DNA from 4 places in the Shinella sp. JR1-6 genome. Region 1 is predicted to be linked to each of the others. Evidence: predicted binding sites of a transcription regulator. Region 1 holds the regulator's gene; each other region holds the start of a gene.
What was found. The regulator LexA, encoded in region 1, represses DNA repair genes until DNA is damaged. The targets are predictions, from matches to a motif close to TGTTCNNNNTGTGTTCNG.
Positions count from the first base shown of each region.

Region 1 (7,593 bases):
CAAAATCTGAAACAGACGATCAACCTCGCTGTAAGGCCGAATTCTGAGGGTCTGCTGCAAGCCGCGCGCTCGCTCAACCTCTTCCAGTATCGGTACACCACTGCAAGAGTAGGCGTGTTTTCCGCCCCGAACCGGCCACTGCATTCGGTTATGAGTGTCGCTGCGCTCTTCGTGTTGATGTTTTCCGCGAAGAATGCCGCAACCGTCGGCCGCTCGTCGATGAATGACGGCCTTGGCCGTTTATGTGTTTTCCGGAGCAGAGTGGCCGTCACATATTCCTCGTATTCGCGCAGCGGCACGACGGCATATTTGCGGTGGTCGATTGTCGCCACCCGTACCTCGACGTATTTGATTTTCTTACTCATGCGTTTTCCTTTGGATTGGCGCATAGGGAGCGCTTGAGTGGTGGCAGGCCAAGGTTGTTCGCCCAAAGCCGGGAATGCGCCCCACGGCCTTTAAACCAGCTTTAAATTTGATCCAGTTTGCGGGCGGCCATCGCCTTGAGCGCCGAAATGACTTTCGCCGCCCGTTTGTTGTCAACAAAGCGCAAGGAGGAAACCTTGTGCGACCGTTCCAGCCACTTGTTCAGTTCCACGTCACCATTATCCGGTTTGCCGGTGAATTTCCCCCAGAGTGACCGGATAAGATCGACCTGCGCAGGCGTTGCCATCGTCGGCCGATAGCCATAGGTCCGTTGCGTCCAGGTCGAGCGGAAGCCCATAGCGGTGAAATACTTGATGACAGCGGTGAAGCCGGGCTGAGTGAGATCGGCCGCGCTTTCGCACCTGCCGTACCGGGCGAGGATCGCCCGGTAGCTGTCGTCATCAAGGGAAAGCTGCTTCTTCGCGACGTGAAGAAGGGCTATCTGTTTTGGCGTGATAGGGGATGTGAAAGCGCTACTCTTCGCCATCGTCATTCTCCATATACGGGAGCCATGGAAGGTGAGGCATCATGCCCATCGCGTCGAAAATCGTCACTCGCCCGAAGGGCCTCAAGGGAAACCCATTCGAAATCATCCTCAAGCGTTCGTGCGAGATCGCTTATGGCATCCATTTGAGTATCAACATACGTATAGAAGGCAGAGAATACCGCTTGAAGCTCGTCAAGAGTATCCTCGCGAAGTGGTCTATCCATGCCGTATTGGTCATATACCTGCATCACACGGCACATTGCGCGGACATTTTGTTCGGTCTCGCATAATATACTGGCGAGCATCCGTTCTTCGTTGGTAAGCAGCGTGCGGAGCATGCTATGTTCGTTGATCTTGTGAAGCATGGTGTTTCTTTCTCTTGGACATAGCTCCGCACTACGCCGAACAGATGCACGGAGAACATTGGTTTCAGATGGTACGCGGGTGGGTGGAGGCGGCTGCTAGGCCGCTTCCGGTCTCAAAAGCCTCAAGTCCGCCTGATCAGGTTTTGCCTTCATGACGGTTTTGATGTGCTGTAAACGGATACCACCTGTGCCGGTGGTCAGCATTTTGGCCTCGCGCAACAACCGCCCAAGGTGGCGGGCAGTTGTGCGCATGCCGAAATTCCCTATCGCTTCGTAGGCGTCCATTCCTTCGACACCGTAGGCTGCGCCGATCACATCGCAGTCGCGTCGATCCAGTTTCGGAAGCTGAATTTTCATGCCAAGGCGCTCATCCACCTGCTTCCAGGCGGACTGGTCTACCTTCGATTTCGCGAGCCGGGAGCCGTTGCCGCTCATGATGAGCGCGAGGTCGCACGTCTCCTGAAGGTTCTGGAGTTCCCGCTGCGCCGTCGCTTCCAGCGTCTGGATTTCATCAACAATGAGCAAGCGGCGCGGGTTATGCTGCCGATCCCAATCAGTTCTGGCGAGCTTGCGGACAAGCACGTTGTAAAGATCGCGGGTGTACGTGCAGTCATGATAAATCTCGAAGGCGGCAAGAAGCATTCGATACATGTCCGGCACGGTCTTGTGAGCCTGCCCGGCAAGGCAGTAGACTCCGCCGAGTTCCTTCGCCAGATAATAGAGAGCAGTTGTTTTGCCATGACCGGGATCGCTTACAACTTGCACCGGCTCTCCGAAATTCATGGTGTAATCTAGCCCGTCGCGAATGCGCTTAACGGCGCTGATCTCCACGAAGTACTCCCTCGCCGGCACATATGGCTTAATGAGTTCCATCGTACTTCCTTTGATTGTGAGCGGCGGCGGCGCGAACAAGCAGCGACCGGGCCTCATCCATTTCCCGCTGTTTCTCTTCCAATTGCTGGCGGGTCTTTTTCGCAGAACGTACAGGAACGATGGCGTGGCTGCCGCCGCCGTCCAGATCGACCGAGATCACCCCGGCTGGCGCGTTTGGAACGATTTGCGCTGCCCCCTCGCCGATCTCGATCAACTTGCCGAGAACGTCGATTTCAGGCACGGAACGCTGCATCTTGCGGAGCGCCTGCTTACGGTTTTTATCGCGCGCCGCGCTGGTCTGTGCACCGCGAGGATCATCATAGAGGAATTCGCAATCCGGCGTGGCCCATCCGATGCGCTCGCCCTGGACGGTTTCCACCAGCAACTCATTGAAGCCGTGATAGGCAGGGACGCGGACGATGACAGTGGTTTCAAAGCACCTGTCGAGTTCCGGTCCGGTCCACAACCGCCCGCCGAGGCTGAAGGCGTGCTTTTCCAGCTTGCGGCGCTCCGGCTTGGCGAAGGCCATGTAGAACTGGCTGTCGTCTATCAGCGTGGAAGCCCATCCGGCCTTCACATGCCCCTCGAAAGCCTGCGACGGCGACTTGCCGGCAAGCGCGCCTCCCTGAGGCAATGCCTCGTAGGTCTTCAGAAGCTGGAAAACCAGTTTGCAGAATTCGTCAAAGCCGTTCTCGTATGGAGGCATCGGCTTGCCGAGTTCCCGGCGCTTCGGGTTCATGCGGTTGTCGTCGATCCAGCCGGGAATATGTCGAAAATATTGCTGGTTCATCTGGCGGAAGAAGCCTTCAACCACCTTAGCGGATGCGTTATAGGCCCTCGCCCGGATGACACGGTTACGATCCTCTGCCGTGTAAGGCGTGATGCTGCAATTCAGCTTCAAGGCGTCCTCAAGGTAGTCGGCAAAACGGTATTCGGAGCCATTGTCGCAATAGAGCTTCTACGGCATGCCGAAGGCCGGATGCTGGCACATACGCTTGAATGCCTCGATCACATCGACGTTGCGCACGCCGCCGCGCTCGTTGAGAAAGACGAGTTCCCCGAAAACACGGTTCGTCGCCACATCGTGGAAGGCCAGAAACTTAGGGCTCGCGACCGTGCCGTTATTCCGGCGCACCATCACATTGATATGGTGCACGTCCATCACCACAATCTCCATGGGCTGGCGACCAGCTATCGTGCGACGGATGCGTGGCTTGTTGTCCTCGCTGGCTTTCCGGTCGAAGTTATGCCGATAGACGGCCTTAAACCGGGCTTCGGCCGACACGATGCTGTCGGGGATATTAAACAGCTTCGTGGCCTCGGTCTCATCGGTGACGACATAACCATATGCAGCGGTGAGGCGGCGCAGCTCGGCAGAAGCCATGAACCGGATCAGCTTGCGCGTGGTGCCTTTGACGATCAGCCCGCGAATGAACTGGACGATATCCTCGGCAATGGTTTCCTTGGCGATATCGTCAAAGGGAACCGTCTGCATCCACGCCCGGTTGATTAGGGCTTTCTTTTCGCCCTTGTCGCTCCGGACTTTCTGCGCAAGGCCCTGAAATCCCTCTGTTTCGAAAATCTTGATCCACTCATATAGGGTGGATTGGGTGAGCTTGCGTTTATGGCCGGTCCAGTCGAGCCGATAGGTACCGTGCAGCTTCTCGATTTCGGCCTTGCGTTCCGGGCTCCGGTACGGATGCTCCAGCGCCGGCGCGATGATGTCGTGTTTCCACGCGCGTTCCAGCCGAGCCATATCGTCACCGAGGCGGAAGCTTAAAACCGCTTTATCGGCTATTTGAAGGGTCTTTAAATGCTCTTGAAGATGGGGCGGAAGGCTGGAAACCCGTACCTGATACTGGATGCCGGAGCGACCGCCACGGCCGTGGAAGGTGCGGACTTCAAGGGCGTCGCCCCGCCATACCTGACCGCTTCTTGCCAATGAAAGTGCGCGGCGCGCTTTACGAAATGATATTCCTGCCACTTGGGCAAAGTCGTCTGCCGTAAGCCAGTTCGACATTTAGGCCGCCCGTCGTTCGATAGCTTTCAAGATCGTCTCCACGAGACGTTTGGCGTTCTCGCTACAAATGTCGCCGCTTAGTGACTGTTCAGCGGTCCTGCGAACAACGCCATTGGCTTTGCACCATGCATTGAAGGAGGAACCTTGAAGGATGAACTCTACGCGAACGTAGACCAGAAGCTCCTTCGAAGGAGTTTTGGATTTGGCTTTCATTTCAAGGCACACCTTGATAAAACTGCATTATGCAGACCGCATGTCCGCACAATGCAGATGTCATGCGGCTCCGTCCGCATTTTGTAGACGAGGGTGCCTGTGAGCGATGCGACAACGTTAAATGTGCCAGAGATTTTGGATCGGATGAAAGCGGCGTGTGGCATAAACACGGATGCCAATCTCGCTACTCATCTTGGAGTTTCAAACAAAACAGTTTCCTCATGGCGATCCAGAAATTCCTTGCCAATCGAGGCAGTCCTCCAGCTAACTGTAGAGACTGGCCGCAAGATCGATTTCTTTCTCTTCGGTGAAGATCGCACGCCTCTGTCGGGCGAAGATTTTGTTCAGCTTTTTAAGTTTGAAGATTTAACAATCAGAGATTTTGAGATCGCCGGAGAGGCCATAATCGCTGAATTGCTCGGTCAATTTGCGGCCGAGGAATTGGCGTTCATGAGCGAGAGCGAGGTAACCGAGGCTGGGAAAAGCTTAGGGGCGGCAATTCTGCGTACCCTTGCATTGGTTCGACATGAGCGGCGGTCGCTTCTTGACAGTGGTAAGATGGATGAAGCCGCATTCGATGAGTATGGTCGAAAGAGTTTCCGCAGTGATTTACCTCATTTCATAAGAGCAATTGAAAACCGGACGGAGCGCCGCAAAAAGCAGGGTCCGCAATAGGGTCCGCAATCCCACGTGGGGTGATCGGCCATGAAGGTTAAGGGCCGCAATAATCGTTGTATTTTCAATTAGTTATTATATCCGCTGGAATGGCCGTGTTTGGGGTTACCAATTGGCGCATTGGGAACCCCCACTTTCGCGGCAAAAGCCCTTTAAAAACAAGGCAGCGCCTGTTTTTGAATTCCAGATTATCTATGCGCGCTATTCCGGATTAGCTCGCGCGCCTCCACCAGTACTATTATTGTTTCAGCAGCCCCTTGCAGAACACATATGGAACAGATAGTGTCTGTTCTGGATTTGTTTCACTCGATTCTCGGTGGAGGAGCCATGCTCACGCGGAAACAACAGGAACTTCTCCTGTTCATTCATGAACGGATGAAGGAGTCCGGTATTCCTCCCTCCTTCGACGAGATGAAGGACGCGCTGGATCTCGCGTCGAAATCGGGCATCCACCGCCTCATCACGGCGCTGGAGGAACGCGGCTTCATCCGGCGCCTGCCGAACCGGGCCCGCGCGCTCGAGGTGATAAAGCTTCCCGAAGCCTATGCCCAGAGCCTGCAGCCGCGCCGCGGCTTTTCACCTGCCGTCATCGAGGGCAGTCGCGGCAAGCAGCCCCCCGCTCCCGTCGCCGCCCCGCCGCGGCGCACGCCCGTGGCCGAGGTTTCCTCATCCGTCTCCGTTCCTGTCATGGGCCGCATCGCTGCCGGCGTGCCGATCTCCGCCATCCAGAACAACACCCATGACATCACCGTTCCAGCCGAGATGATCGGCAACGGCGATCACTATGCGCTGGAGGTCAAGGGCGATTCGATGATCGAGGCCGGCATTCTCGATGGCGACACGGTGATCATCCGCACGGCGAGCAGCGCCAATCCCGGCGAAATCATCGTGGCGCTTGTCGACGACGAGGAAGCCACGCTGAAGCGCTTCCGCCGCAAGGGCGCGTCGATCGCGCTCGAAGCGGCAAACCCCGCCTACGAGACCCGCATCTTCGGGCCGGACCGGGTAAAAATCCAGGGCAAGCTGGTTGGCCTCATTCGCCGCTATCACTGATCGCCCTGCGGATCGAAACTGCCTGTGCGCCAGTCGTAGCTGCGGTGGCGGGCCCAGGGCCGGTCGAGACTTTCCACGGCTGGTGTGACCTGCGCAGCTGAAAAGATGTTGGATAGGCCTTCGGCGTCCGGGTGGATTTCGAGGGCGCCGGTTCGCCTCAGGTGACGCGCCGTCACCAGGCGCGCACCCGAGCGGCAAGCCTCGAGCCGCAGGGCCAGGGACACGACGACGAGGTCGGCAGCGTCGCAGGCCGTGCCCAGGAAGGCGACGTCGTCGAGGGTCACGATCCGCCAGCCGCTTGGCGAGACGGCGGCACAGAAGGCCTTTGCCTCGCAGACGAAGCCATTGCCGGCCCGGGCCTCCGCGAGCGCGGACGCCATGGCGTCCCTCGCCTTCTGCCGGTCGGCCGTGCGCCGGGGCTTGTTTCGGCTTTCTGCAGCACCCGTGGTGCTGACGGCTTCTTCAAGGGTCAAGCCGGCGCTTCTGCGGATCTCCGGTTTTACAAGTTCGCCGAGCCGAAGGGCGCGCCGCCACTGCGAATAGATGAAGTCTGGCGGTCTTGCCCGGTTTGTGGCGACGGTTTCGCCGCGAAGGATGGCAACGAGGCGGCCATCCTCGGACACCAGCGCTTCCGGCGTGGCACCTCCAGCCGGAAAGCAGGCGATGGCGAGGCCGATCCCGACAAGCAGCGTTCCCGCATGGCGCAGCCGCGTGCGCAGGATGCAGACAAGCCCGCCACCAAGGCCGATCAGCAGGAACGCAATCGAGGGAATGCGGCCGGTGACGATCTCGCCCTTCCAGCTCGCAACCCATGTCGACAGCGCGATCATCCACTCGATGCCCTTGCCCATGATCGCGAAGGGCACGCCATCGAGGCCGAAAGGCATGAGCAGTACGGCGATGAGGCCGAAGGGCATGACGATCGCGCTGATGACAGGCATGGCGAGCAAGTTGCCGGCAAGTCCATAGGCCGGGATGCGATGGAAATGGCCGATGGAATAGATCAGGGTCGAGAACCCGCCGATCAGCGAGGACAGGAGCAGCCCGCCGAAGAAGCGCCCCAGCGCACCACCGAACAGTTTCAGGCGCCCTCCCTCGCCCTCGCGGCGGACAGGACGTTCCCGCCAGGCCGCATAGCCGGCGACGAGCCCGAGCGTTGCGGCATAGGACATCTGGAAGCCCGGATTGGTGACGGCCGACGGTGTCACGGCAAGGATGACGATGGCCGAGAGTGCCACGTTGCGCAGGCTGATCGCCGCACGGCCGAACAGCACCGCCACCAGCATGATGCAGATCATGATCCACGAGCGCACGGCGGAGATCGCACCGCCCGAAACGAGGATATAGAGCGTCACCATGACGAGCGCGCCGGCGGCGGCAATCTTCTTGGCGGGATAGCGTTCGGAAAAGCCCGGGATCAGTGCCATCAGAACGCGGGCGCCGACGAGGAAAGTGCCAGCGGCGAGCACCATGTTGAGCCCGGA
Region 1 covers NZ_SHMI01000005.1:168,806-176,398, reverse strand. The annotation lists gene EXZ48_RS10770 (hypothetical protein) at 1-365, opposite strand, end outside; gene EXZ48_RS10765 (regulatory protein GemA) at 467-910, opposite strand; gene EXZ48_RS10760 (hypothetical protein) at 913-1,275, opposite strand; gene EXZ48_RS10755 (AAA family ATPase) at 1,372-2,148, opposite strand; gene EXZ48_RS10750 (hypothetical protein) at 2,135-3,049, opposite strand; gene EXZ48_RS10745 (helix-turn-helix domain-containing protein) at 3,107-4,168, opposite strand; gene EXZ48_RS10740 (helix-turn-helix domain-containing protein) at 4,481-5,056, shown strand; gene lexA (transcriptional repressor LexA) at 5,384-6,109, shown strand; gene EXZ48_RS10730 (ComEC/Rec2 family competence protein) at 6,103-7,593, opposite strand, start outside.

Region 2 (7,593 bases), on a different contig from region 1:
AAAGCCGAAGGTGATGAAGAGCCCGTTCGAGTTCTCCTGCAGCGTCGCCGCTTCCGCCATGGGCAACACGCGGGAGCCCTCCGGCAGCAGCGGCTCGGCCATTTCCTGAACGAGGGAAAGCGCCTCGCCGAGCGCCAGGCCGTCTTTCAGGCCGGCCGAAAGCGAGACGGCGCGCAGCTGCTGTTCGCGCGAAAGCTGCGGCGCGACGGCCTTTTCCTCCAGCGTGGCGATGGACGACATGGGCACGATCTTGCCGTCACCGGTCTTCAGGAAGATGTTTTCGAGATCCATCGGGTCGTTGATCGGCTGTGTCGTCGAGGAGAGCTTGACCGGATAGGCCTGCCCCTCGACGTAGATATCGACGACGCTCGTGCCTTCGAGCATGGCCTGCAACGCGGCCGAAAGGCCGGTGATGTCGATGCCGAGATCGGCGGCGCGCTCGCGGTCGACGGTTACGGAAAGCTGCGCCTGGTTGGCCTCGTAGTTCAGCCGCACGTTCTGGAAGCGGCCGCTGTCCTCGATCTTTCGCACGAGTTCAGCCGCGGCATTGCCGAGCTTGGTATAGTCGTTGCCGACCAGCGCGACCTGCAGGCCATTACCGGCGCCGCGGATGCCGAGGCTGTTCGGCTGCATGGCGAAGGCGCGCACCGAGGGCACGGAACCGACCGCCGCGTTGATGTCCTGCACGATCGCCTGCTGCGTGCGCTCGCGCTCGCCCCAGGGCGCCAGCGTCAGCACCATGAAACCGCTGTTCGTCGAGCCGCCCTGGCCGGAGATCGAGAAGATGTTGATGATCTCGCCATCCTCGTAGAGCGGGCGCAGCTTGTTCTCGATCAGCTTCATCTGGTCCTGCGCATATTCCAGCGACACACCCTGCGGCGCGTTCACGCGCAGCATGACCATGGACCGGTCCTCGCTCGGCGTCAGCTCGGACTTGATGGTGAAGAAGGAGGTGGCGCCCGCCGCGGTGAAGAGCAGCGCGACGACGAAGACGATGAAGGGCGCGCCGAGGCAGGCGCTCAGCGTCGAGCGGTAGAAGCGCGACGCCGCTCCGCCGATGCGGGCGAGAAGGCCGCTATGCCCGTGCGTCACGTCCTTGGTCAGCATGCGCGAGGCGAGCATCGGGCAGAGCGTCAGCGCGACGAAGGACGACAGGAGGATGGCGAAGGCGAGCACGAAGCCGAACTCGCGGAAAAGCCGCCCGGCCTGACCGGGCAGGAAGGAGAGCGGTACAAAGACGGCGGCGAGCGTCGCGGTGGTCGCGATGACAGCGAAGAACACTTCCAGCGTGCCGAGGATGGCGGCGGCGCGCGGCTTCAAGCCCTCGGCACGGCGGCGCACGATATTTTCGAGGACGACGATCGCATCGTCCACCACGAGGCCCGTCGCCAGCACGATGGCAAGCAATGTCAGGATGTTGACGGAGAAGCCGGCCATGTAGATGGCCGCAATCGTGCCGATGAGCGCGATCGGCATGCTGATTGTCGGGATCAGCGTCGCGCGCCAGTCGAGCAGAAAGAGATAGATGACGAGCGTGACGATGACGACGGCGACGACGAGTGCGATCTCCACCTCATGGATCGCACCCTCGATGAAGACGGCGTCATCGCTGGTGATCTTGATCTCGGTGCCTTCGGGCAGGATGTTGTCGAACTGCGCCACCATCTGCTTCACGCCGTTGGAGATGTCGAGCGTGTTGGATTGCGCCTGGCGGATGATGCCGAGACCGATGCCCTGGCGACCGTTGGAGCGCAGCGCGGTCGAGCCTTCGTCCGGCCCCATCGTCACCATGGAGACGTCACCGAGGCGAACGCGGTTCTTCAGGATGAGGTTTTCGAAGTCGGCGGGCGTCGTCAGGTCCGCGGTTGCGCGCACCGTGATGTCCTGGCTCTGGCTCTTCAGCGAGCCGGCAGGCACGTCGAAGGCGGCGGTGGCAAGCGCATTGCGCAGGTCCGCGACCGTCAGCCCGCGCGCGGCGAGCTTGGACTGGTCGACATCGACGCGAAAGATCTTCTCCTGGTCGCCATAGACGGCGACATCGGCAACACCCTCGACGGACGCGAGCCGGTCGGTGATCTCGTTTTCAGCGAGAAGCGTCAGGTCTTCGAGCGACAGCCTGTCCGAGGTCAGCGCCAGGCGCATGATCGGCTGGCTGTCCGCATCCGCCTTCACGACGCGCGGCTCGTCGGCGCCGTCGGGAAGCTGGTTCGCCACCCGGCCGAGTGCATCGCGCACGTCGTTGGCGGCCTGGTTGACGTCGGTCGTATCGGAGAATTGCAGGGTGACGCGGCTGCGTTCGAAGGAGGAGGACGAGGAGATGTCCTTGATGCCCTGGACCCGCGAGACCGCGCCTTCGATCACGTCCGTCAGCTCGCGGTCGACGGTTTCCGGTGAGGCGCCGTCGAACTCCGTCGAGACGCTGATGACCGGCTGGTCGACGGAGGGAAGCTCGCGGATCTCCACACCGTTGAAGGCGGCAAGGCCGGCGACGACGATCAGCGTGTTGAGCACGAGGGCGAAGATCGGCCGGCGGATGAAGAGCGCGGTGAAACCCGCCTTGCCGGACGTGTCGAGCGCGTTCCCCTCCCCCGACATCACGACCCCTCCGCCACGGAGGAGGTCGTCTGCTGGTCACGCTCCCGCGCCGCCGTGCGCACCGCGCCGCCCGGCCGCAGCGTCTGCACGCCCTCGGTGACGATCTGGTCGCCCTCGGCGATCTCGGCCTTCACCAGAACCTTGTCCGGATTGCGCTGCACGATGTGAACCGGCACGCGCTCGACCTTTTCATCCTTGACGCGCCAGACATAGGAGCCATCGGCGCTCCACTGCACGGAAAGCGGATCGACGCTCGGATAAAGGTCGCCGGCAAAGCGCATGGTCACCTGGAAGGACATGCCCGCGCGCAGGAGATCCTCGGGGTTGTCGATCTGGGCGCGCACGCGCAGTGTTCGGCTTTCCTGGTCGATGCGGTTGTCGATCGCCTGCACCTCGCCCGTAAAGGTCTCGCCCGGCCGCGCGACCGCCGTCGCCGTCACGGCGCCACCGACACGCATGCTTGTCGCAAACCGCTCCGGAACCCAGAAATCGACGAGGATTTCCGAGCGGTCGTCGATGCGGGCGATCGCCGAGGCTGTGGTGACATAGTCGCCGGGATTGACGGAGATGATGCCGACGACACCGCCATAGGGCGCGGTGATGTCGCGGCGGCGCAGCGTCAGCTCGGCATTCTGCAGTGCCAGTTCCGCAGCCTGCACCGCCGTCTGGGCGTCCTGCAATTCGGCAATGCTCATGGTGGATTTCAGGTTCTCGATCCGCGTCAGCTTCTGCCGGGCGCTGTCGCGCGCCACGCGCGCCTGATCGGCTGCGATGCGTTGCTCGTCGCTGTCGAGGCGGGCGATCACCTGGCCCTGCTCCACCCGTTCGCCGGACTTCACCAGCACTTCCGTGAGGTTGCCGGTGGCATAGGGCGTGACGGTCACGGTGCGGATCGCCTCGCCGTCGCCGATGGCGTTCAGCCGGTCGTTGACGACCGACATGGCGGCAGGTTTGGTGGCGACAAGCGCCGGTCCGCCACCGAAACCGCCGCGGCGACCACCTTCGCGGCCGCCCTGCGCCTCACCGTCGCCGGCCGGCGCGATGACCGCCACGAGCGACCCCGGCAGACCCGTGGCCTGCAGCGTGGCGTTTGCCCCGGGCACGAAGCGACCCCAGAGCAAGACCCCGGCCGAAAGGACGCCAAGGCTTATGAGGAGCTGTTTCCAAACCCGCATGCAATCTGTCTCCGAAGGAAGCGAACCGTCGCCTGTTGCGGCGCGACATAGGCCAAGTATCCCGCTTTGAAAATGAACGAGCAATGAAAGAATGCGTTCATTACCGAAATGTAAGATTGGTGGCCCGCTCTGTTACCGAAATGTAAGAAAAGGTGGAGAAATCTTCCCTCGCCGCGCTTTTTGCGAGCACGTGCATGACTGGACGCCTCCAACACTTGTGATAGCTTTTTCCCGGCCCTAGCGGCCAAGCCCTATTTCAGTATTCTTTCATCAACGCATTGAACGACAGGGGGAATTCCATGTGTGACGCCTGCGTCATCGATACCGTCAAGAACCGCATGCTTTCGAGGAGAAGCTTTTTCCGCGCCGCCGCCGCCGGAGCAGCAACGGTCGCTGCCGCAGGTAGCGGCGCGCTGAGCCCGGCACTGGCCCAGGCACCGACGAAGGCGACGGACCTCACCCACGAACTCTATGAGGAGTTCCCGACCTTTTTCGGGCCGCAGCAGTTCTGGCGCGAGCAGAAATTCAACTACAAGGAACACAAGTTCAACATCTTCGAACTCCGGTACAACGAGCACACCGGCACCCATCTCGATGCGCCGCTGCATTTTACCGAGGACGGCACATCCGTGGCGGAAATCCCGGTATCCGATCTGGTCGTGCCCCTCGCCGTCATCGACATCCGGGAAAAGGCCGCCGCCAATGCCGATGCGCAGCTGACGCCGGATGACATCAAGGCCTGGATATCCGCCAATGGCGACCTGCCGGAAAAGGCCTGCGTTGCCCTTCTTTCCGGCTGGGACAAGCACCTCGGCACCGACAAGTTCCGCAATGCCGATGGCGAGGGGAAATTGCACTTCCCCGGCTTCCATGTCGAAGCGGTGCAGTACCTTGCGGAAAATTCGAGCGCCGTCGGCATCGCCGTCGATACGCTTTCGCTCGACCACGGCATCTCCCCGGATTTCGCCACGCACTATTCCTGGCTGCCCTCGGGCCGCTGGGGCCTTGAAGCGGCCGCCAATCTGGACAAGCTTCCGGCCAAGGGCGCAACCCTCATCGTCGGCGCACCCAAGGTGCGCGGCGGCACGGGTGGCCCGTCCCGTGTCATCGCCCTCGCCTGATCCCTTCCGGCCGGCGGTTTTCCGCCGGCCCATTCCTCGGAGACGCTCATGAGCACCGTCAAGCCCGCCGACAATCTGGAAACCGATCCGCGCGTCAAGGCGGTGTTCGATGACATCCGCGCCACCCGCAAGTCGGACTTCGTCAACAACATGTGGCGCTACCTCGCCTTCGACCCGGCGCTCCTGGAGCGCACCTGGGCGGAGGTGAAGGTCGTCATGGCGACACCCTCGACGCTCGATCCGCTCGTCAAGGAGATGCTCTATATCGCGGTCTCGATAACGAACGGCTGCAGCTATTGTGTCCACTCCCACACCGCGGCGGCGAAAGCCAAGGGCATGACGGACGCGCACTATGCCGAACTCCTGGCCATCGTCTCGCTTGCCGGCAAGACGAACCAGCTCGCCACCGCCCTGCAGGTGCCCGTGGACGACGTCTTCGATGCGGACCGCCGACAGGCCTGAACAGCGCCGCTTTCCACAATCTTCCGGCCATTCTTTTCCCCCGTGGAATAAAAGCAGAACGGAAAACTGGCCTTTCGGGACCGAATCACTACATTGAGCCGCATGATCAGCGGTTACGACGACATTCCCTTCTTCGACGAGGACCCGCAGCTGGCCGGCAAGCCCGCAGCACCGGCCAAGCCGACGGGCGGCATCGCCGCGCGTGCCATGGCGGCCCGCGACGCGCACCGGGCGCCGGATTATCTCTCCGGCCTCAACCCAGAGCAGCGCGAGGCGGTGGAAACGCTCGACGGACCCGTGCTGGTGCTTGCCGGCGCCGGTACCGGCAAGACGCGCGTGCTGACCACCCGCATCGCCCATATCCTCGCCACCGGCCGCGCCTTCCCCAGCCAGATGCTGGCCGTGACCTTCACCAACAAGGCGGCACGCGAGATGAAGGAGCGCATCGGCCTCCTCGTCGGCGGGGCCGTCGAGGGCATGCCCTGGCTCGGCACCTTCCACTCGATCGGCGTGAAGCTCCTGCGGCGCCACGCCGAACTCGTCGGCCTCAAGTCGGATTTCTCCATCCTCGACACCGACGATGTGGTGCGGCTGGTCAAGCAGATCATCCAGGCCGAGGGCATCGACGACAAACGCTGGCCGGCAAAGCAGTTCGCCGGCATGATCGACGGCTGGAAGAACAAGGGCCTCGATCCCGCGCAGATCCCGGAGGGCGATGCCCGCGCCTTCGCCAACGGCAAGGGCCGCGAACTCTACATCGCCTACCAGAACCGCCTGAAGACGCTGAACGCCTGCGACTTCGGCGACCTGCTGCTGCACCCGATCCGCCTGTTCCGCGCCAATCCGGATGTGCTCGCCGAGTACCACCAGAAATTCCGCTACATTCTGGTCGACGAGTACCAGGACACCAACACGGCGCAATACATGTGGCTGCGCCTGCTCGCACAGCGGCCGAAAGGCACGCCGCAGAACGTCTGCTGCGTCGGCGACGACGACCAGTCGATCTATGGCTGGCGCGGTGCGGAAGTGGACAACATCCTGCGCTTCGAGAAGGATTTCCCGGGCGCCAAGGTCGTCAAGCTGGAGCGCAACTACCGCTCCGCCGCCCATATCCTCGGTGCGGCCGGCCACCTCATCGCCCACAACGAGGACCGCCTCGGCAAGACGCTGTTCACCGACCGGCGCGACCCCGAAGACGACAAGGTCGTCGTGCATGCCGCCTGGGATTCGGAGGAAGAGGCCCGCGCCGTCGGCGAGGAGATCGAACAGCTCCAGCGCAAGGAGCACAAGCTGAACGACATGGCGATCCTCGTTCGTGCGTCCTTCCAGATGCGCGAATTCGAAGACCGCTTCGTCACGCTCGGCCTAAACTACCGCGTCATCGGCGGCCCGCGCTTCTACGAGCGCCTCGAAATCCGCGATGCCATGGCCTATTTCCGCCTGGTCAGCCAGCCGGCCGACGACCTCGCCTTCGAGCGCATCGTCAACACGCCGAAGCGCGGCCTCGGCGACACGACGATCCGCAACCTGCACGACTATGCCCGCGCCCGCGACATCCCGATGCTCGCCGCAGCCGCCGATATCATCGAGACGGACGAGCTGAAGCCGAAGGCTCGCAAGGCGCTCTTCGACGTCGTCACCGATTTCCGCCGCTGGCAGTCGCTGCTGGAGACCATGCCGCACACCGAGCTTGCCGAGCAGATCCTCGAGGAGAGCGGTTACACCGCCATGTGGCAGGCCGACAAGTCGGCGGAAGGACCGGGCCGCCTCGAAAACCTGAAGGAACTCATCCGCTCGATGGAGGCCTTCGAATCGATGCGCGGCTTCCTGGATCACGTTTCGCTCGTCATGGATGCCGAGCAGAACGCCGAACTCGACGCCGTCTCGATTATGACGCTGCACTCGGCCAAGGGCCTCGAATTCGAGACCGTGTTCCTGCCCGGCTGGGAGGAAGGCCTCTTCCCGCACCAACGCTCGCTCGACGAGGGCGGCCGTTCGGGCCTTGAGGAAGAACGGCGCCTTGCCTATGTCGGCATCACGCGGGCCAAGCGCCGCTGCCACATCTGGTTCGTCTCGAATCGCCGCATCCACGGCCTGTGGCAGACGACCCTGCCCTCGCGCTTCCTCGACGAGCTGCCGGAAGCTCATGTCGAGGTTGCCGAAGTCGAGCAATCCTATGGCGGCTACGGTCGCGGCGGCGGCTACGGCCAGTCACGCTTCGACAAGCAGGAGCCCTTCCA
Region 2 covers NZ_SHMI01000004.1:238,646-246,238, reverse strand. The annotation lists gene EXZ48_RS08810 (efflux RND transporter permease subunit) at 1-2,595, opposite strand, end outside; gene EXZ48_RS08805 (efflux RND transporter periplasmic adaptor subunit) at 2,595-3,770, opposite strand; gene EXZ48_RS08800 (cyclase family protein) at 4,070-4,891, shown strand; gene EXZ48_RS08795 (carboxymuconolactone decarboxylase family protein) at 4,940-5,353, shown strand; gene EXZ48_RS08790 (ATP-dependent helicase) at 5,456-7,593, shown strand, end outside.
Region 2: a site for LexA is predicted at 5,397-5,414, ahead of EXZ48_RS08790 (ATP-dependent helicase). Genes of this name have one in related genera too.

Region 3 (7,593 bases), on a different contig from region 1:
TCCACCTTCATGAAGTTGAGATACTCGATGTCGTCCTTGTCCCACTCGATCACCTGGCGCGCATCCATCGCCGCCGGCTCGATCGGCACGAGATCATCCAGCCGGTCGCGGGTCAGCACGAAACCGCCGGGATGCTGCGAGAGGTGGCGCGGCGCGTTGAGCAACTGGCGGGCGAGCTCGAACAGCAGCCGGATACGGCGGTCATCCACATTGAGCCCGACCGCATTGGCATGGCCTTGCGGCAAGTCGTGCGACCAGCCCCAGACTTGCGAAGAGAGTGCCTTCAACACGTCCTCCGGCATGCCGAGCGCGCGTCCGACATCCCGCATGGCCGCGCGCGAGCGATAACGGATGACGGTGGCGCAGAGTGCGGAGCGGTCCGTACCGTAGGTATCGTAGATCCACTGGATCACTTCCTCCCGGCGCTCGTGCTCGAAATCCACGTCGATATCGGGCGGCTCGCCGCGCTGTTCCGAGACGAAGCGCTCGAAGAGAAGGCTGCCATTCTCCATCGGGTCGATCGCCGTGATCCCAAGGACGAAACAGACGGCGCTGTTTGCAGCCGATCCCCGACCCTGGCAGAGGATCGGGACCGGCAGGTTGCGGGCATGGTGGACGATGGAATTCACGGTGAGGAAATAGGGCGCGTATTCCATCTTCTCGATGAGCCGCAATTCGTAGAGAAGCTTGTCGCGCACCGTCTCCGGCACGCCGCCGGGATAGCGCCTGGCCGCCCCCTCCCAGGTATATTTCTCAAGCGCTTCCTGCGGCGTCAGATGCGAATATTCCTTCTCGTCCGGATACTGGTACTTCAGCTCGGCCAGCGAGAACCGGCAGCGTTCGACAATCTCCAGCGTCCGCCGCAGCGCCTCCGGATAGCGCTTGAAAAGCCGGTGCATTTCCTCCGGCGGCTTCAGATAGCGATCGGCATGACGTTCACGCAGGAAGCCGGCATTGTCGATGGCGACGTTGTGGCGGATGCAGGTGACGATGTCCTGCAGCATGCGCCGGGCGGGTTCGTGGTAGAGCACATCATTGGTGACGACGGTGGGAACGCCATGGCGGGCGGCGAGGTTGGAGAGGTCGAACAATCGCAGCTGGTCGTTCGGCCGGCGGCGGAGCGTGAGGGCGAGATAGCAGCGGCCCCTGAAATGCTCGCGCAGGCGACGCAGATGAAAGGCGGCGGTCTCGTCCGCCTCGTCGGGCACCAGCACGGCAAGAAGGCCCTCGTTCCAGTCGACGACGTCGGACCAGTCGAGATGGCACTTGCCCTTGCCGGCCTTCTTCTTGCCGATGGTGAGCAGGCGGCAGAGACGGCCATAGGCGGCGCGGTCGGTCGGGTAGACAAGCAGCGACATGCCATCGACAAGGTCGAGCCGGCACCCGACCACCAGCCGCACCGGCGGAACATCCTCCGGAAGCTCGCACGACGCCTTGAAGGCCTGGACGACGCCGGCAAGGCTGTTGCGATCGACGACGGCCAGCGCCTCGATACCGAGGGCGCTCGCCTGCGCGAACAGGTCCGCACAGCTGCTCGCCCCGCGCAGGAACGAGAAATGGGATGTAACCTGAAGCTCGGCATATCGCGGTTTCATGCGAAAATCCCGTGCAGGAACCAGCGACCGGCCCCGCTTGCCGCCTGCTCTTCATTGCCGGAGCGGAAGAGCCAGAAGCGCGCTCCCTCGGCGTCTTCCACCTGGAAATAATCCCGCACGGCCGCCAGTTCCGCATCGCGCTTCCACCATTCGCCGAAGATGCGCTCCGGCCCATCGGCCCGCTTGACCAGCCGCCGCACGCCCCGCCAGGTGAAGGAGGCGGGCGGATGGTCGGGCAGGAGCGCCATGACCTCGACCGGCTCCGGCCGGGCCAGAAGGCGCGCAGGACGCGGCCAGCGGCTTGGCCAGGTCACCCCGGTTTCGGGCGAAAGCGGCGGAATGCGGCGGAAGGAACGTTCCGGCACGTCGCTTTCGACCGGGGCGATGCGGTAGAGGCGCGCGGCACCGATGCGGTTGACGATCACGTCAACAAGGCCGGCAAGGTCCGCTTCCTCCGCCTCGATCAGGGAGGAGACGGCCTGCTGCAGGACGAGCGGTTCGGCCAGCGTCGCGGTCAGGTCCATGATCTCGATGCCGAAGCCGGGATCGATCGTCTCGAGACGGTCCGTCAGGAGACGGATGAGTTGTCTTTCGTCGCGCACGGCCCGTGCCGTGCCGATACGGATCGCCTGGAGAGAATTGTCGACACGATGGAAGAGGAGATCGAGCCGGCGGGCACCGAGACCGCGTTTTTCCAGCGCCGCACAGAGATCGTGCACGAGGCTGGCCGTGTAGCGCGCGATGGTTTCGGGTGCGCCGATCGGCTCGCCGAAAACCTTCCGGACGGTGACGAGCTCCGGGTCGCGCAGCGGATCGACGGGTTCCGAAATCCGGCCCTGGAGCTGGTCGAGCCGGCGGCCGAGAAGCGAGCCGAAGCGCAGGACGAGCGGCGCGCGCGGCACGGCCAGCACCTCACCGATCGTAGAGAAGCCGAGCACGTGGAGACCAGCCACCGTTTCCGGCGCTATCCGCAATCCCGTGACCGGCAGGGGCGACACGGCCTCACCTGCCCTGCCCGGCGGAATGATACAGACAGGATCGGCGAGGAAGCGGGCGGCGGCATGGGCCGCGCCCCAGCTGTCGGCGATGGCGGCGCGGGCAAAGATGCCGGAGGCGGCAAGACGATTGACGAGGCCGGTCAGCATGTGCGCTTCGCCGCCATGCAGGTGATCGGCACCGGTCGTATCGATAACGAGACCGTCGGGCGCGTCCGGGGCGACGATGGGTGCATAGTGCTGCATCGCCCAGAGCGCGAGGCGGCCCAAGGCGGCGGCATCGGCCACGGGGTCGGCCGGCATGGTGAGAACCCCGGGCAGCAGCGCATGGGCCTTGGTGAGCGGCATGCCGACGCGCAGGCCCGCCTGCTCGGCCGGCCGGCTCACCGCCGTCAGGATGCGGCGCGCCCCGTCACGGCCGACAAGCACGAGCCGGCTATCCGGCGGCGGCGCCGAAGTGCCGAGCGCCCGCCGCAGGCGATCGATCGGCCAGCCGGGAAGAAAAAGCGATACGACCCTCGGCATCGGTGGCCTCCACATCAAAGTCCGCCGCCTCGCCGGCCCGGCAACGGGCCAGTTTCAGCAGCCATTGCGCCCGGCCGATGCCGGGCACGGGAAGGGAAACGGAGGGCCGCATATAGACCCGCCAGCGCGTCACCGCGGCGGAGGGCTGCGCAAGGACCTCCGTCTCCTTGCGGTGGCGGAAGCGGCGCAGGGCAAGACCGAGCGTGCCGCCGGCCTCCGCGGCAAGCTGCAGGCGGCGCGAGGCGGTCATCGACAGGCGCGCCACCTCGGCAACGACGGCCCCGAGCCCGCCATGGCGCAGCCCCTCTTCGAAACAGAGGAGCAGGCTCTTCTCGTCACCCGCCTCCACATAGAGGACACGGCCCGGCGCAAGCCCCGCCTGCGCCAGCGCCGGCGCGAAAAGATCGGGCCGCGTCAGGCACCAGAGCACCTGCCCCTTGGTGCGCGCGGCGATGCCGGCGGCAAAGAGCATGGCGGCGCTGGCCTCGACGGCATCGTCACCGCCACCGCAGATCTCGTGCAGGCTGGCCAGCGCCAGCCCGCCGCCCGGCAGCCGCTCGTCGATTTCGGGCACACCGAAGGGCAGCACCGCCCGGTCGCGCTGGGCGCGGCCGTCGAACTGCCGGATGCGGTCGCGCAGGTCCGCGACAACGGCATGGGCGGAGGCGGACATCGGCTTGGCGGCTCCCGGTTGAAAGGCTATATGTTCTCTTTTTGTTCTCAAATTCTGTAAGAGTCAATCGCCTGATCGCGCCGGAAAGATCACAGTTTGAATCATCGGTGGGAACCAAGTGGCGCGGCAAAAGTTCTTCCTTTCGCCATTCCATCAAATCCAGGAGACATGTCCATGGCTGACGAAAAGAGCACCGGAAAGCGTACGCTCGGCGTCGTTGAGGGGCGCGACAGCATTTCGGAAGACGCCCGCGCGGCAGCGGCGGAAGCGACGGTGAACGAGCAGATCGAGGCCCTGAAGGCGGAAATCAGCCGGCTGAAGGAATCCGCAGGGCTGATCGCCGAAGGAACCGGCCAGCTGGCGGTCGCAAAGGCGGAATCGCTGCGTGACGAGGTGCGCCAGACCATTCAGGCCAACCCGCTCGCCGCGCTGGCCGGCGCCGCCTTCATCGGTTATCTCTTCGGTCTTCGCCACCGGTGACATGCGTGCCCGGGGATACGAGGAAAACCAGGGAAACCCGCGTCTTGCCCCCGTTTCCTCACAGCATGAAAAAGCCCGGCCAAGCCGGGCTTTTGTCGGCTCAGAACCAGCGCTGCCGGCGCGGCGGTTCGCTTTCAAGCGAGCCGAGCAGATAGCCGAGGACGACACCGGCAAGGCCTGCGGTCAAGACGACCGTGGAGAGTGCCGCGGGATGCTCGCGCGCCGCCTGCGCAACGGCAGCACCTTCGTTGCGCACATATTTCGTTGCCGAACGAACGGCCGGGCGAGCAGCCTCCACGGCATTCCCGGCGCGGTCGCGGATGGTCTCATAGGCTTCGCTGCCACGCTCGCCAAGGTCCTTCTGGAGCTGGGCGATCTCTGCGCGCAGGGCGGAAATCTGGGATTGGACGTCGTTGGTGCTTGCCATTGCGGTCTCCCGTTACAGTCTCTTGTCAGCAATAGAGACCGAACGGTTTTCGCGCGGCTTGGTTCCCGGCGGCCGGGCGTTTTGCCTCTCAGCCCGCCTGGCGGCGGCCGTCGCGGCGGATCTGCGAGGGCGTATCGCCGAAGGCGGCACGGAAGCGGCGGGTGAAGTGCGACAGGCTTTCGAAACCGGTCTCGAGCGCGATCTCGATCAATGGCTTGTTGGTGCGCATCACCATGGTGAGCGCGGCGGCCATGCGGATCTTCATATAGATCGCACTCGGCGAAGCCCCCATATCGCCCTCGAACAGCCGCTCGAGCTGGCGGCGGGAGACGCCCGTCATGGTGGCGATGCTGTCGATCGACAGGAGGTCCTCGGTGTGCTGTTCCATCATCATGATGGCGAGGTGAACGCGACGGTCGCGGGCTTCAAGGCCGAGCGGATTGCGCGGCTGCACGTCGGTCGCATCCCGCCGGTGGCGGATCTGCAGGATTTCCAGCGCATTGCGCTCGGCCGCCTCGCCGACGTGGTGGCGCACGAGCGTTGCGGCAAGATCGGCGACGCTGCTGCCGCCGGCACAGGTGGCAACCTTGCCGTCAAAACGGAAGATCTGCTCCGACGTCGCCTCGATATCGGGAAAACGGCCGCGGAAATCACGGTGGTGCAGCCAGCTGACGCAGGCCGTATGCCCCTTGAGGAGGCCCGCCTCGGCCAGGATGAAGCTGCCCGTACAGAGGCCGATCAGCCCGACGCCGGCCTGGGCCGCCTTGCGCAGATAGGCCTGGGCATAGCTGTCTATGGGCTCTTCCACCGACAGGAGACCGCCGACGACGGCAATGTAGTCGAAACAGGAGGGATCGGCGAAGGGCGCGGTCGGGGCGACCTGGATGCCGCTCGAGGAGGTGATGAAGTTGCGTGTGCTGCTCAAAACGTCCCAGTCACAATGGACGCGGCGCGAGCGATCCTCGCTGTCGCTGGCCAGCCGCAGCGTATCGACGAACAGCGCGAAGGCGGACAGGGTGAAACTTTTCGACAGGATGAAGCCGACGCGCAGCGCCTTCGGCGCCAGGGCACCGTTCATCTCCTTCGACGTCCGAACATCTGCCGCCATCCAGCTCTCCCAGGCCGTTCCGCCCGACACTATCGCCGAAGGCACGAGCCGCTGGCAAGAGCCATAGCAGATTTCGCCCGCCACCTCCATTCCCCGAACGCCGCGGGCTGCCGGTCCCGGGCAGCTTTCGCTACCGCGCGAATTTGCGCGCGCCGGCAACGCACAGCACGATGGCGAGCGTCGTGACCAGCATCAACGGGCTCACACGCTCATGCAGCAGGCCGGCGGCAAGCAGGAGACCGAAGAAGGGCTGGAGTAGCTGTAGCTGCCCCACGGCCGCGATGCCGCCAAGCGCAAGGCCCCGATACCAGAAGACGAAACCGATCAACATGCTGAAGACCGAGACATAGGCAAGCCCCGCCCAGGCGGCGCCGTCAATACCGGAGAATGTCGCGGGCAGCGAGAAGAGGGCGATCACCGCCATCAACGGCAGAGAGAGGATCAGCGCCCAGGAGATGACCTGCCAGCCGCCGAGCGTGCGCGAGAGTTTCGCCCCTTCCGCATAGCCCAGACCACAGGCGATGATGGCGGCGACCATCAGCAGGTCGCCGACGAGCGAGACGTCCCCGCCCGAACTCAGCGCGAAGCCCACCACCGTAGCGCTGCCGATGCCGGAGAACAGCCAGAACAGCGGCTTCGGCCGCTCTCCGCCACGCAGCACGCCGAAAAAGGCAGTCGCCAGCGGCAGCAGCCCGACGAAGACGATGGAATGGGCGGAGGTGACATATTGCAGCGCCAGCGCCGTCAGCAGCGGAAAACCGACGACGACGCCGAGCGCGACGATCGCCAGCGAAAAGAGCGTGTCGCGCGACGGCTTCCGCTGGCGCAGGGCAAGGAGCAGCGCCGCACCAAGAAGAGCCGCGATGACCGCGCGCGCCGATGTCAGGAACAGCGGCGAGAAATCCGCCACCGCCACGCGGGTCGCCGGCAGCGAACCGCTGAAAATGATGACGCCGGTCAGCCCGCTGCCCCAGCCTTCCATGGATGTTCTCATCGATCTCATGCCTTTCCTGTGCAGAGCTGTTGCCATGGAGCGTCAAACCTCTTCCTGACTGACATTGCGGAAACGGCTTTGTTCCAGAGGAACAATCCTGCTTTCCTACGCTTGCGAGGTTGGAAAAGACAGAAACAGTGCAGTACAATTTCTCCAAACTGTACCCGCATGAGAACCAGTACAAAAATGAGAAATCATGACTGACACAACAGCGCACACGCGCATTTCGGAGGTCATGGCGACCATTGGTCACCGCATCGCCAGCCGTGCGCTCACGCCGGGTGATCGGTTGCCTTCCATCCGCCGGTTCGCCGCGAGCATGGGTGTCTCGCCCTCCACCGTCGTGGAGGCCTATGACCGATTGGCGGCGGAAGGGTTGATCCGGGCGCAGCGCGGTTCCGGCTTCTACGTCTCGCAGAGCGCTCTGCCCCCACTGAAGCTGGCGGAAGCGGCGACACCGAAGGCGCGTGCGGTCGATCCGTTCTGGGTGTCGCGGCAATCGCTCGATGCCGACACAGTGGTGCTCAAGCCCGGCTGCGGCTGGCTGCCGGCGGACTGGATGCCGGACGAGGCGCTGCGCCGCGCGATCCGCAGCCTTGCGCGCGGCGACAGCGATCTCATCGCCTACTACGGCAGCACGCGCGGCTCTTCGTTCCTGCGCCGGCTGCTGCTCGGCCGGCTGACGGAGGAAGGCATTGCCGCAGGGCCGGATCAGCTGATGCTGACGAGCACGGGCACGCAGGCGCTCGACCTGATCGGCCGTTTCCTGCTGCGCCCGGGCGACACGGTGCTGGTG
Region 3 covers NZ_SHMI01000002.1:437,500-445,092, reverse strand. The annotation lists gene EXZ48_RS04705 (error-prone DNA polymerase) at 1-1,595, opposite strand, end outside; gene EXZ48_RS04700 (DUF6504 family protein) at 1,592-3,115, opposite strand; gene EXZ48_RS04695 (ImuA family protein) at 3,027-3,788, opposite strand; gene EXZ48_RS04690 (hypothetical protein) at 3,963-4,268, shown strand; gene EXZ48_RS04685 (hypothetical protein) at 4,369-4,695, opposite strand; gene EXZ48_RS04680 (GlxA family transcriptional regulator) at 4,784-5,803, opposite strand; gene EXZ48_RS04675 (DMT family transporter) at 5,934-6,797, opposite strand; gene EXZ48_RS04670 (PLP-dependent aminotransferase family protein) at 6,994-7,593, shown strand, end outside.
Region 3: a site for LexA is predicted at 3,820-3,837, ahead of EXZ48_RS04695 (ImuA family protein). Genes of this name have one in related genera too.

Region 4 (7,593 bases), on a different contig from region 1:
CCAGCCAGGTGTTTTGTTCGTCGCGCATAGCGCCCTCCCTTGTCTCGGGATGTCTATAGGCCCATGCTGCTGACAGCGTTTTGTCAGTGGTGTTCGGGAGTTTCGCATGCGCCGCGCCGATCGCCTGTTCGACATCATCCAGACGCTGCGCGGCCGCGCCAAGCCGATGACGGCGGCGGCGCTGGCGGAGCGGCTGGAGGTGACGGCCCGCACCATCTATCGCGACATAGCCACCCTTCAGGCCTGGCGCGTGCCGATCGAGGGCGCGCCGGGGCTCGGTTATGTGCTGCGCAAGGGGTTCGACCTGCCACCGCTGATGTTCACGATGGAGGAGGTGGAGGCCATCTCCATCGGCGCGCACCTCGTCCACCGCATTCGGGATCCCAAGTTGCAGGATGCGGCGGAAAGCGTGCTGAGCAAGCTCCAGCACGCCATTCCGGCGGAACTCTGTGCGCAGTTGCAGGCCCCGCGCTTTCTGGTCTCCGAAGGCGACACCGTGCGCCCCGAGGGCATCGCTCTGCTCGACGTGCGCAACGCCATTCGTGCCTGCCGGAAGATCCGCATCACCTATCGCGACGAACAGGATCGCCGCACGCAGCGGACGATCTGGCCGATCGCCACGGTCTATTATGTCGATGTCACGCTGATTGCGGCCTGGTGCGAATTGCGCGGAGACTTCCGGCATTTCCGGGCCGAACGCATCGTCAGGTCCACGCTGCTCGAGGCGACGTTTGCCGTGGACAGCCGTCAGATCATGGCGGAGTGGATGGCAAAACGGGCCATGTCGTCGTGAGACGGGTGGCGCCGATCGATCGCCGAAGCGCCGCCTACGGACCGGCGTGCTGTATCTCGAGAACGTCACGCTCGGTGAGGATGCGATCGATCAGGCCCCAGTCCAGCGCCTCCTCGGCCGTCATGAACCGGTCGCGATCCATGGCCTGTTCGAATTCCTCGTAGCTGCGCCCGCAATGGCGGGCATAAAGCCGCGTCATGCGCTGCTTGGTCTTCAGGATCTCCTCGGCATGGATGAGCATGTCGGAAGCCTGACCCTGGAAGCCGCCGGAGGGCTGGTGGACGAGGATGCTGGCATTGGGCAGGGCGGCCCGCATGCCGGGGGTGCCGGCCATCAGCAGGAACGAGCCCATCGAGCGGGCCGTGCCCATGCAGAGCGTGTGAACGGGCGCGCGGATGTAGCGCATGGTGTCGTACATCGCAAAGCCGCTGGTCACCATGCCGCCGGGCGAATTGATGTAGAGCTGGATCGGTTTCTGCGGGTTCTCGGCCTCTAGGAACAGCAACTGTGCACAGACGAGTGCGGACACGGTGTCGTTCACCTCGCCGTTGAGGAAGATGATCCGCTCGCGCAGAAGGCGGGAATAGATGTCGAAGGAGCGTTCTCCCCGGCTGGACTGTTCGACGACCATAGGGACGAGTTGCATCGTTTCGCGCATGGGCGAACTCCTGTCTTCCGGATTGTTTCGGGGAGGGGGTAGGTCAGGCGGCGCGCATCAGCGTGCGCCCGTTGTCGTTGCCATTGTCGTGGAGGGGGCGCGGCGCGGCGCGCGCGTCCGCAAGGCCGTGGACGATCCGGAGCGTGGTGCCGCCCTGTTCATTCGGGCGCAGCTGGAACGCCACGACGCTTTCGAGATGGGGCGGTTCCCGGTCCCGCATCCTGAAGCGGATTTCCTCGCCGGGCGCCGCCAGGATCGGCTCGGCATCGGCAAGCGCGCCGTCGGGCAGCCACCGCTCGCGGAAGGCCGGAATGCTGATCGCCCGCCACACTTTTTCGGTCGGTGCGTCGAGGTCGTATTCGAGCACGAGATCCGTTGCCTGCCCGGCCTGCCTGTCGCTCATTGGTCCATGTCCTTCAGCAAATCCTTGAGGGCGTCGATCCGTGCCGGCCAGTAGGCCCGGTACCTCGCGAGCCATCCGGCGATGAGCGCAAGCCCGTCCGGATCGACCTCGTAGTTGATGAAACGCCCCTGCCGTTCCTCGCGCACCAGCCCTGCATTGCGCAGCGCCGCCAGATGCTGGGACATGGCGGGTTGGCTGATCTCCATGCCCTCGCGCAGGGCGCTGGCATTCATGGCGCCGTCCGCCAGCTTCTCGAAGATCGTGCGGCGCGTAGGATCGGCAAGGGCCTTGAATATCTCGTTCTCGATCATGAGAATGAGATAAGCATAGACTTATTTGATTTGCAATGGCCCTTCATGCCGGCAGGAGCGGCCGGTCTTCGCCGGGTTCAGTCCTGGCGGAGCGGGCGGAAGCTCATGCGGTGCAGCCGGCAGGGGCCGATCGCGGTGATGGCCTTGCGGTGCACCTCGGTGGCATAGCCGGCATGGATGGCAAAGCCGTAGCCGGGATAGGTGTCCTCGGCGCGTGCCATCATGCGGTCGCGCATCACCTTGGCGATGATGGAGGCGGCGGCGATGGAGAGCGAGCGGGCATCGCCCTTGACGACGGCGCGGCCCTCGCAGGCAAGGCCCGGCGGCACGTCGCGGCCATCGGCAAGCACGAGTTTCGGCACAACCTCCAGGCCGGCCACGGCGCGGCGCATGGCGTCGAGGCTCGCCTTGCGGATGTCGCTGGTATCGATGTGGCGCGATGAGCTGGAGGCGACGGAGACGAAGGCTGACTGCAGGATCAGCGTGAAGAGCGCCTCGCGCCTTGCGGCATTGAGCTGCTTGGAATCGTTGAGCCCAGCGGGAATGTTGTCCGGGTCGAGCACCACGGCAGCGGCGACGACGGGGCCTGCCAAAGGCCCGCGGCCGGCCTCGTCCGTGCCGGCCACCGGCCAGATCCCGCGCTTGCGGGCGGCGATTTCCATCTGGAAATCCGGCCCTTCGGGCAGGTCGAAAAGAAGGCGGGAATCGGAGGATGCGGTACGGGACATGCGGCGAACCTCGCACATCCATCCGATTCCCTGCAAGTCCTCCGGCAGGAGGCGGACGCCGGAGGAGCGCCGGTGTGCCCCGGGGAAAGGCAGACCGGAAGAAGAGGCCGGGCGCGGACGCCCGGCGGGATTTCGTTTTGCAGTCCGTCCGCCTCGGGCCGAACCGGATCTCCCCGCGCTGTCAGTCCCTTCGGGAGGGCGGCGCGATTTGCCCTGCCAAACGCTTTGGGGAACGCGGGCGGAAAACTTTCTGCCTCACAGCAGCGAGAGCTGCACGCCGCTGCCCGAGGGCGGCACGAACTGGTCGCAGGCAAGGCTGCGGCGGGTGCGGGTCAACTCCAGCCGCTTGGCCGCCATTTCGAAACGGCGGGCGATCTGCCAGGCATAGGGACCGGCGCCCTTCATGCGCTTGCCGAACTCGGCGTCGTAGTCCTTGCCGCCGCGCATGGAGCGCACCAGCGACATGACATGGCGGTAGCGGTCCGGGTAGTGGCGCAGCAGCCAGTCGCGGAAGAGGGGGCTCACCTCCAGCGGCAGGCGGAGCAGCACATAGCTCGCCTCCAGCGCCCCGGCGGCCTTGCCCGAATCGAGCACCCGCTCGATCTCATGGTCGTTGAGGCCGGGAATGATCGGCGCCATCATGATGGCGACGGGAATACCGGCCTCCGAAAGCGTGCGGATGGCCTCCAGCCGGCGCGGCGGCGTTGCGGCGCGCGGCTCCATGGTGCGGGCGAGCTTGCGGTCGAGCGTGGTGACGGATAGCCCGACCCAGGCAAGGCCGCGTGCCGCCATGCGCGAGAGGATGTCGATGTCGCGCAGCACGAGCGCCGACTTGGTGACGATCGAGACCGGATGATTGGCGGCATCCAGCACTTCGAGGATCTGCCGCATGATGCGCCATTCCTTCTCGATCGGCTGGTACGGATCGGTGTTGGTGCCGATCGCGATGACGCGCGGCTTATAGCCGGGCTTGGAAAGCTCCCGTTCCAGCAGCTTCGGCGCATCCGGCTTGGCAAACAGCCGCGCCTCGAAATCGAGGCCGGCGGACAGACCCATGAAGGCATGGGTCGGCCGTGCGAAGCAGTAGATGCAGCCGTGTTCGCAGCCGCGATAGGGGTTGATCGACCGGTCGAAGGGGATGTCGGGCGATTCGTTGCGTGTGATGATGGTGCGTGGCTTCTCCACCTGCACCTCGGTGCGGAAGGGCGGCAGCTCCTCCAGCGTCTGCCAGCCGTCGTCGAAGGTCTCCCGCGTCATCGGCTCGAAGCGGCCGGTGAAATTGAGACCCGCACCCCGGCCGCGCCGGCGCTCGCTCTCGACGCGCATGCCCGTCTCGGCCATCAGCGCTTCGGCAACGTCTTTCGCATGGCCGGGCGCAAGGGCGCCCTGCCTGAGGCTGGCCAGATCGTTCATGGGTGTCTCCGCCGGGGACAGGCCCCGATTCAATGACTATATTCCTATCGCGCGAACGAGAACAATGCAAGAACAAATTTCAGGGTGCCGCTAACCATGCTGCCTAACCATGCAGGAAACATCACGGAAGCCTGCGGTGGAAATCGATGCTGCAATGCGGTATGGGAGGACATGCTGACCATCATCATGGAATGCCGGGACAATGAGGCCGAGCTTGCGCAGACGCTGTCGGCGCTGGTTTCCGGCGCCGTCGAGGGGGTCGTTCGCGACGTGATCGTGCTCGATCACGGCTCGCGCGACGGTTCCTCTGAGGTGGCGGACGCCGCGGGTTGCCGCTTCCTGACAAGCTGGGACATGAAGGACGTGGTGGGCTCCGCCCGTGGCGACTGGCTGCTGCTGCTGGAGCCGGGTGCCCGGCCGATGTCGGGCTGGGTGGACGCCGTCGTCGACCATGTGGCGGTCAACCGCAATCCGGCGCAGTTCCTGGGCTCGCGCAGCCATCGCCGGCCGTTCTTCCAGCGCCTTGCGCGCCGCCGCGCGCCGCTGGAGCAGGGGTATCTCGTCAGCAAGCGCCAGGCCTCGGCCGCCGTGCGCACCGGCATGACGCTCGCCGACATCGCCACGGGCGCCGGCGTTCGCCGCCTCGCCGTGGAACTGGTGCCGGCCTGGGTCGCAAAGGCCATGCGGGCGGAGATCGGTTGAGCAACCCCGGCTGACGGCGGCCGTGCCGTGCCTTTCTCAGAGCAGGAAATCACTGCGGAAGACGCTGCCGACGCCGGAAAGCTCGATTTCGAAATCGGCCGCGCCGTCGCCATTGGTGTCGCCGGCAACGATCCCGCCGGAAAAGCGCAGCTCTCCGGCCGTTCCGGAAAAGCTGTTCCCCCCGATGAAATCGAAGGCCTGGTTGCCGCCGCGGCCGGCATCGGCATCGATGTCGCGCAGGTCGATGCGGTCGCCTTCGCCGCTGTTGAAATCGAGGATGACGTCGCGTCGCGCGCCGGACGCCGTATCGAGCACGCCGTTGAAGTCGAACCGGTCGGCACCGCTGTCGCCTTGCAGCAGGTCCCGGCCTCGGCCGCCGACGAGCACGTCGTTGCCGCCGCGCCCGGCAATCTCGTCGTCGCCACCAAGCCCCCTCAGGACGTTTCCGACGCTGGAGCCGGCGATGGCGTCCGCGACGCCCGTGCCGGCGGCATTCTCGATGCTGATGAGGCGTTCGAAGCGATTGGCGCCGGTCTGCGCCAGGCCTGCGCCGAGATCGATGGCGACGCCGGAACCGCCGAGCACGGTGTCGTCGTCGCGCGCGATGTAGCTGATCGAATCGGTGCCCGAGCCGCCGTGGAAGGTGTTCTGCTGGCCGACGGAGAAGAAACTGTCCTTGCCGCTCTCGCCGAAATAGCTGCTCTTGAAGGTGCTGACGACGATCTTGTCGTTGCCGGAGCCGCCCTTGACGATATCGGCACGCTCGTTGACGAAGGAGCCGAAGCCGGTGCCCACATAGGTGTCGTTGCCGGCGCCGAGCAGGATGACGTTGCCGTCTTCCTTCATGTTGACGACGCTGTCGTTGCCCTTGCCGGCATCGACCTGGTTGCGGCCGCCGAAATCGTCGGTGCGGTTGAGGATGATGGTGTCCGCGCCGCCGCGGGCGAAGATCGTCAGTTCGGTGTTGTTGATGTTGCCGCCCTGGACGATGCGGTCTGCGCCGTTGGTTCCGGTGATCGTGCGTGCCATTTGTCTCTCCTCAGCTCCGTGATGCCGGGAAAGTCATAGGGGTGCGGCGGGAGGCGCGCAGTCCCCCGGGGAACAGGTCAGCCGGGCGTGCGCTTCAGGTGCTCGTCGAGCCGCGGCATGATTTCCACGAAGTTGCAGGGCATGTGGCGATAGTCGAGCTGCGCCTTCAGGATGCCGTCCCAGGCGTCCTTGCAGGCGCCTGGCGAGCCCGGCAGCGCGAAGATGAAGGTGGCGTTGAGAACGCCGCCGGTCGCGCGCGACTGGATCGTCGAGGTGCCGATCTTGTCGTAGGAGATGCGGTGGAAGACTTCTGAAAATCCGTCCATGCGCTTTTCGAACAACGGTTCCAGTGCCTCCGGCGTCACGTCGCGGCCGGTAAAGCCCGTGCCGCCCGTGGTGATGACCACATCCACCGCGTCGTCGCGCGTCCAGGCTTCCACCTTGGCGCGGATCGCGGCCACGTCGTCCGTCACGATGGCGCGGTCGGCAAGGCGGTGCCCGGCCTCGGTGATGCGTGCGACCAGCGTGTCGCCGGAACGGTCCGTGTCGAGCGTGCGCGTGTCGGAGACGGTGAGCACGGCGATGCCGACGGGAATGAAGGGTCTCGTCTCGTCAACATGCGCCATCGTCGGCTCCTTTGCCTTTCGCTTCAAGCGTGCGCGTGGCGGTGAAAAACCAGTGCGGATGCCGACGCGCGAGTGCCGCTGCCGCGCCTCTTGCGGCCGTGTCCGTATCGTATAGCGCAAAGCAGGTCGCGCCGGAACCGGACATGCGCACCAGGCCGGGACCTGTTGTCGCAAGGCTTTCGGAGAGCGCGACGATCTCCGGGCAGAGCGTGCGGGCAGGGGGCTCCAGGTCATTGCGCAGGCCCGCAAGCGCCTCCGCCCAGCCAGCGGCGCCCGCAAGGGCAAGCGGCGGGTTGTTCCGCGAGGCGAGTGCCTTGAAGACGGCAGGCGTCGAAACGCCGACGAGCGGATTGGCCAGCACCATGGGAAGGGCCGGCAGGGCGACGGGGGTGATTGCCTCGCCGATGCCGCGCGCGAGCAGCGGACGGTTGGCAAGGCACATCGGCACGTCGGCGCCAAGGCCGAGGGCAAGCGCCTCCAGCGTGTCGCCAGGCAGAACCGCCCGCCACAGCGAGAGGAGGCCGCGCAGCGTCGCGGCCGCGTCCGCCGAGCCGCCGCCGATGCCCGACGCGATGGGCAGGTTCTTCTCGAGATGAATGTGCACGGGCGGGGTCGCCTGGCCTATCGGGGCGAGCGCTGCACGCAGCCGGTCGCGGGCGCGGGTCACGAGGTTGTCGGCGTCGGCCGAAAGCGCTTCGCCAAAACGGCCGGACAGGGTGAAGCGGTCCTCGGCGGCAGGCGCAAGGCCGATGCGGTCGCCGAAGGCGGTGAAGGTCACGAGACTGTCGAGGAGGTGGTAGCCATCCTCGCGCCGGCCGGTGACGGCAAGCGCGAGGTTGATCTTGGCCGGGGCCGGCTCGACCACCGCAAACCCCGACAAGGCGTCGGCGTCAGCCATAGGGCGTCAGGACTTGCGGTCGGCCGCCGTGC
Region 4 covers NZ_SHMI01000031.1:38,083-45,675, reverse strand. The annotation lists gene EXZ48_RS29805 (DMT family transporter) at 1-28, opposite strand, end outside; gene EXZ48_RS29800 (YafY family protein) at 107-793, shown strand; gene EXZ48_RS29795 (ATP-dependent Clp protease proteolytic subunit) at 828-1,451, opposite strand; gene EXZ48_RS29790 (SRPBCC domain-containing protein) at 1,495-1,854, opposite strand; gene EXZ48_RS29785 (helix-turn-helix transcriptional regulator) at 1,851-2,165, opposite strand; gene EXZ48_RS29780 (ribonuclease HII) at 2,243-2,911, opposite strand; gene EXZ48_RS29775 (PA0069 family radical SAM protein) at 3,149-4,306, opposite strand; gene EXZ48_RS29770 (glycosyl transferase) at 4,478-5,008, shown strand; gene EXZ48_RS29765 (calcium-binding protein) at 5,045-6,037, opposite strand; gene moaB (molybdenum cofactor biosynthesis protein B) at 6,115-6,663, opposite strand; gene EXZ48_RS29755 (4-(cytidine 5'-diphospho)-2-C-methyl-D-erythritol kinase) at 6,650-7,561, opposite strand; gene EXZ48_RS29750 (tetratricopeptide repeat protein) at 7,568-7,593, opposite strand, start outside.
Region 4: a site for LexA is predicted at 4,364-4,381, ahead of EXZ48_RS29775 (PA0069 family radical SAM protein). Genes of this name have one in related genera too.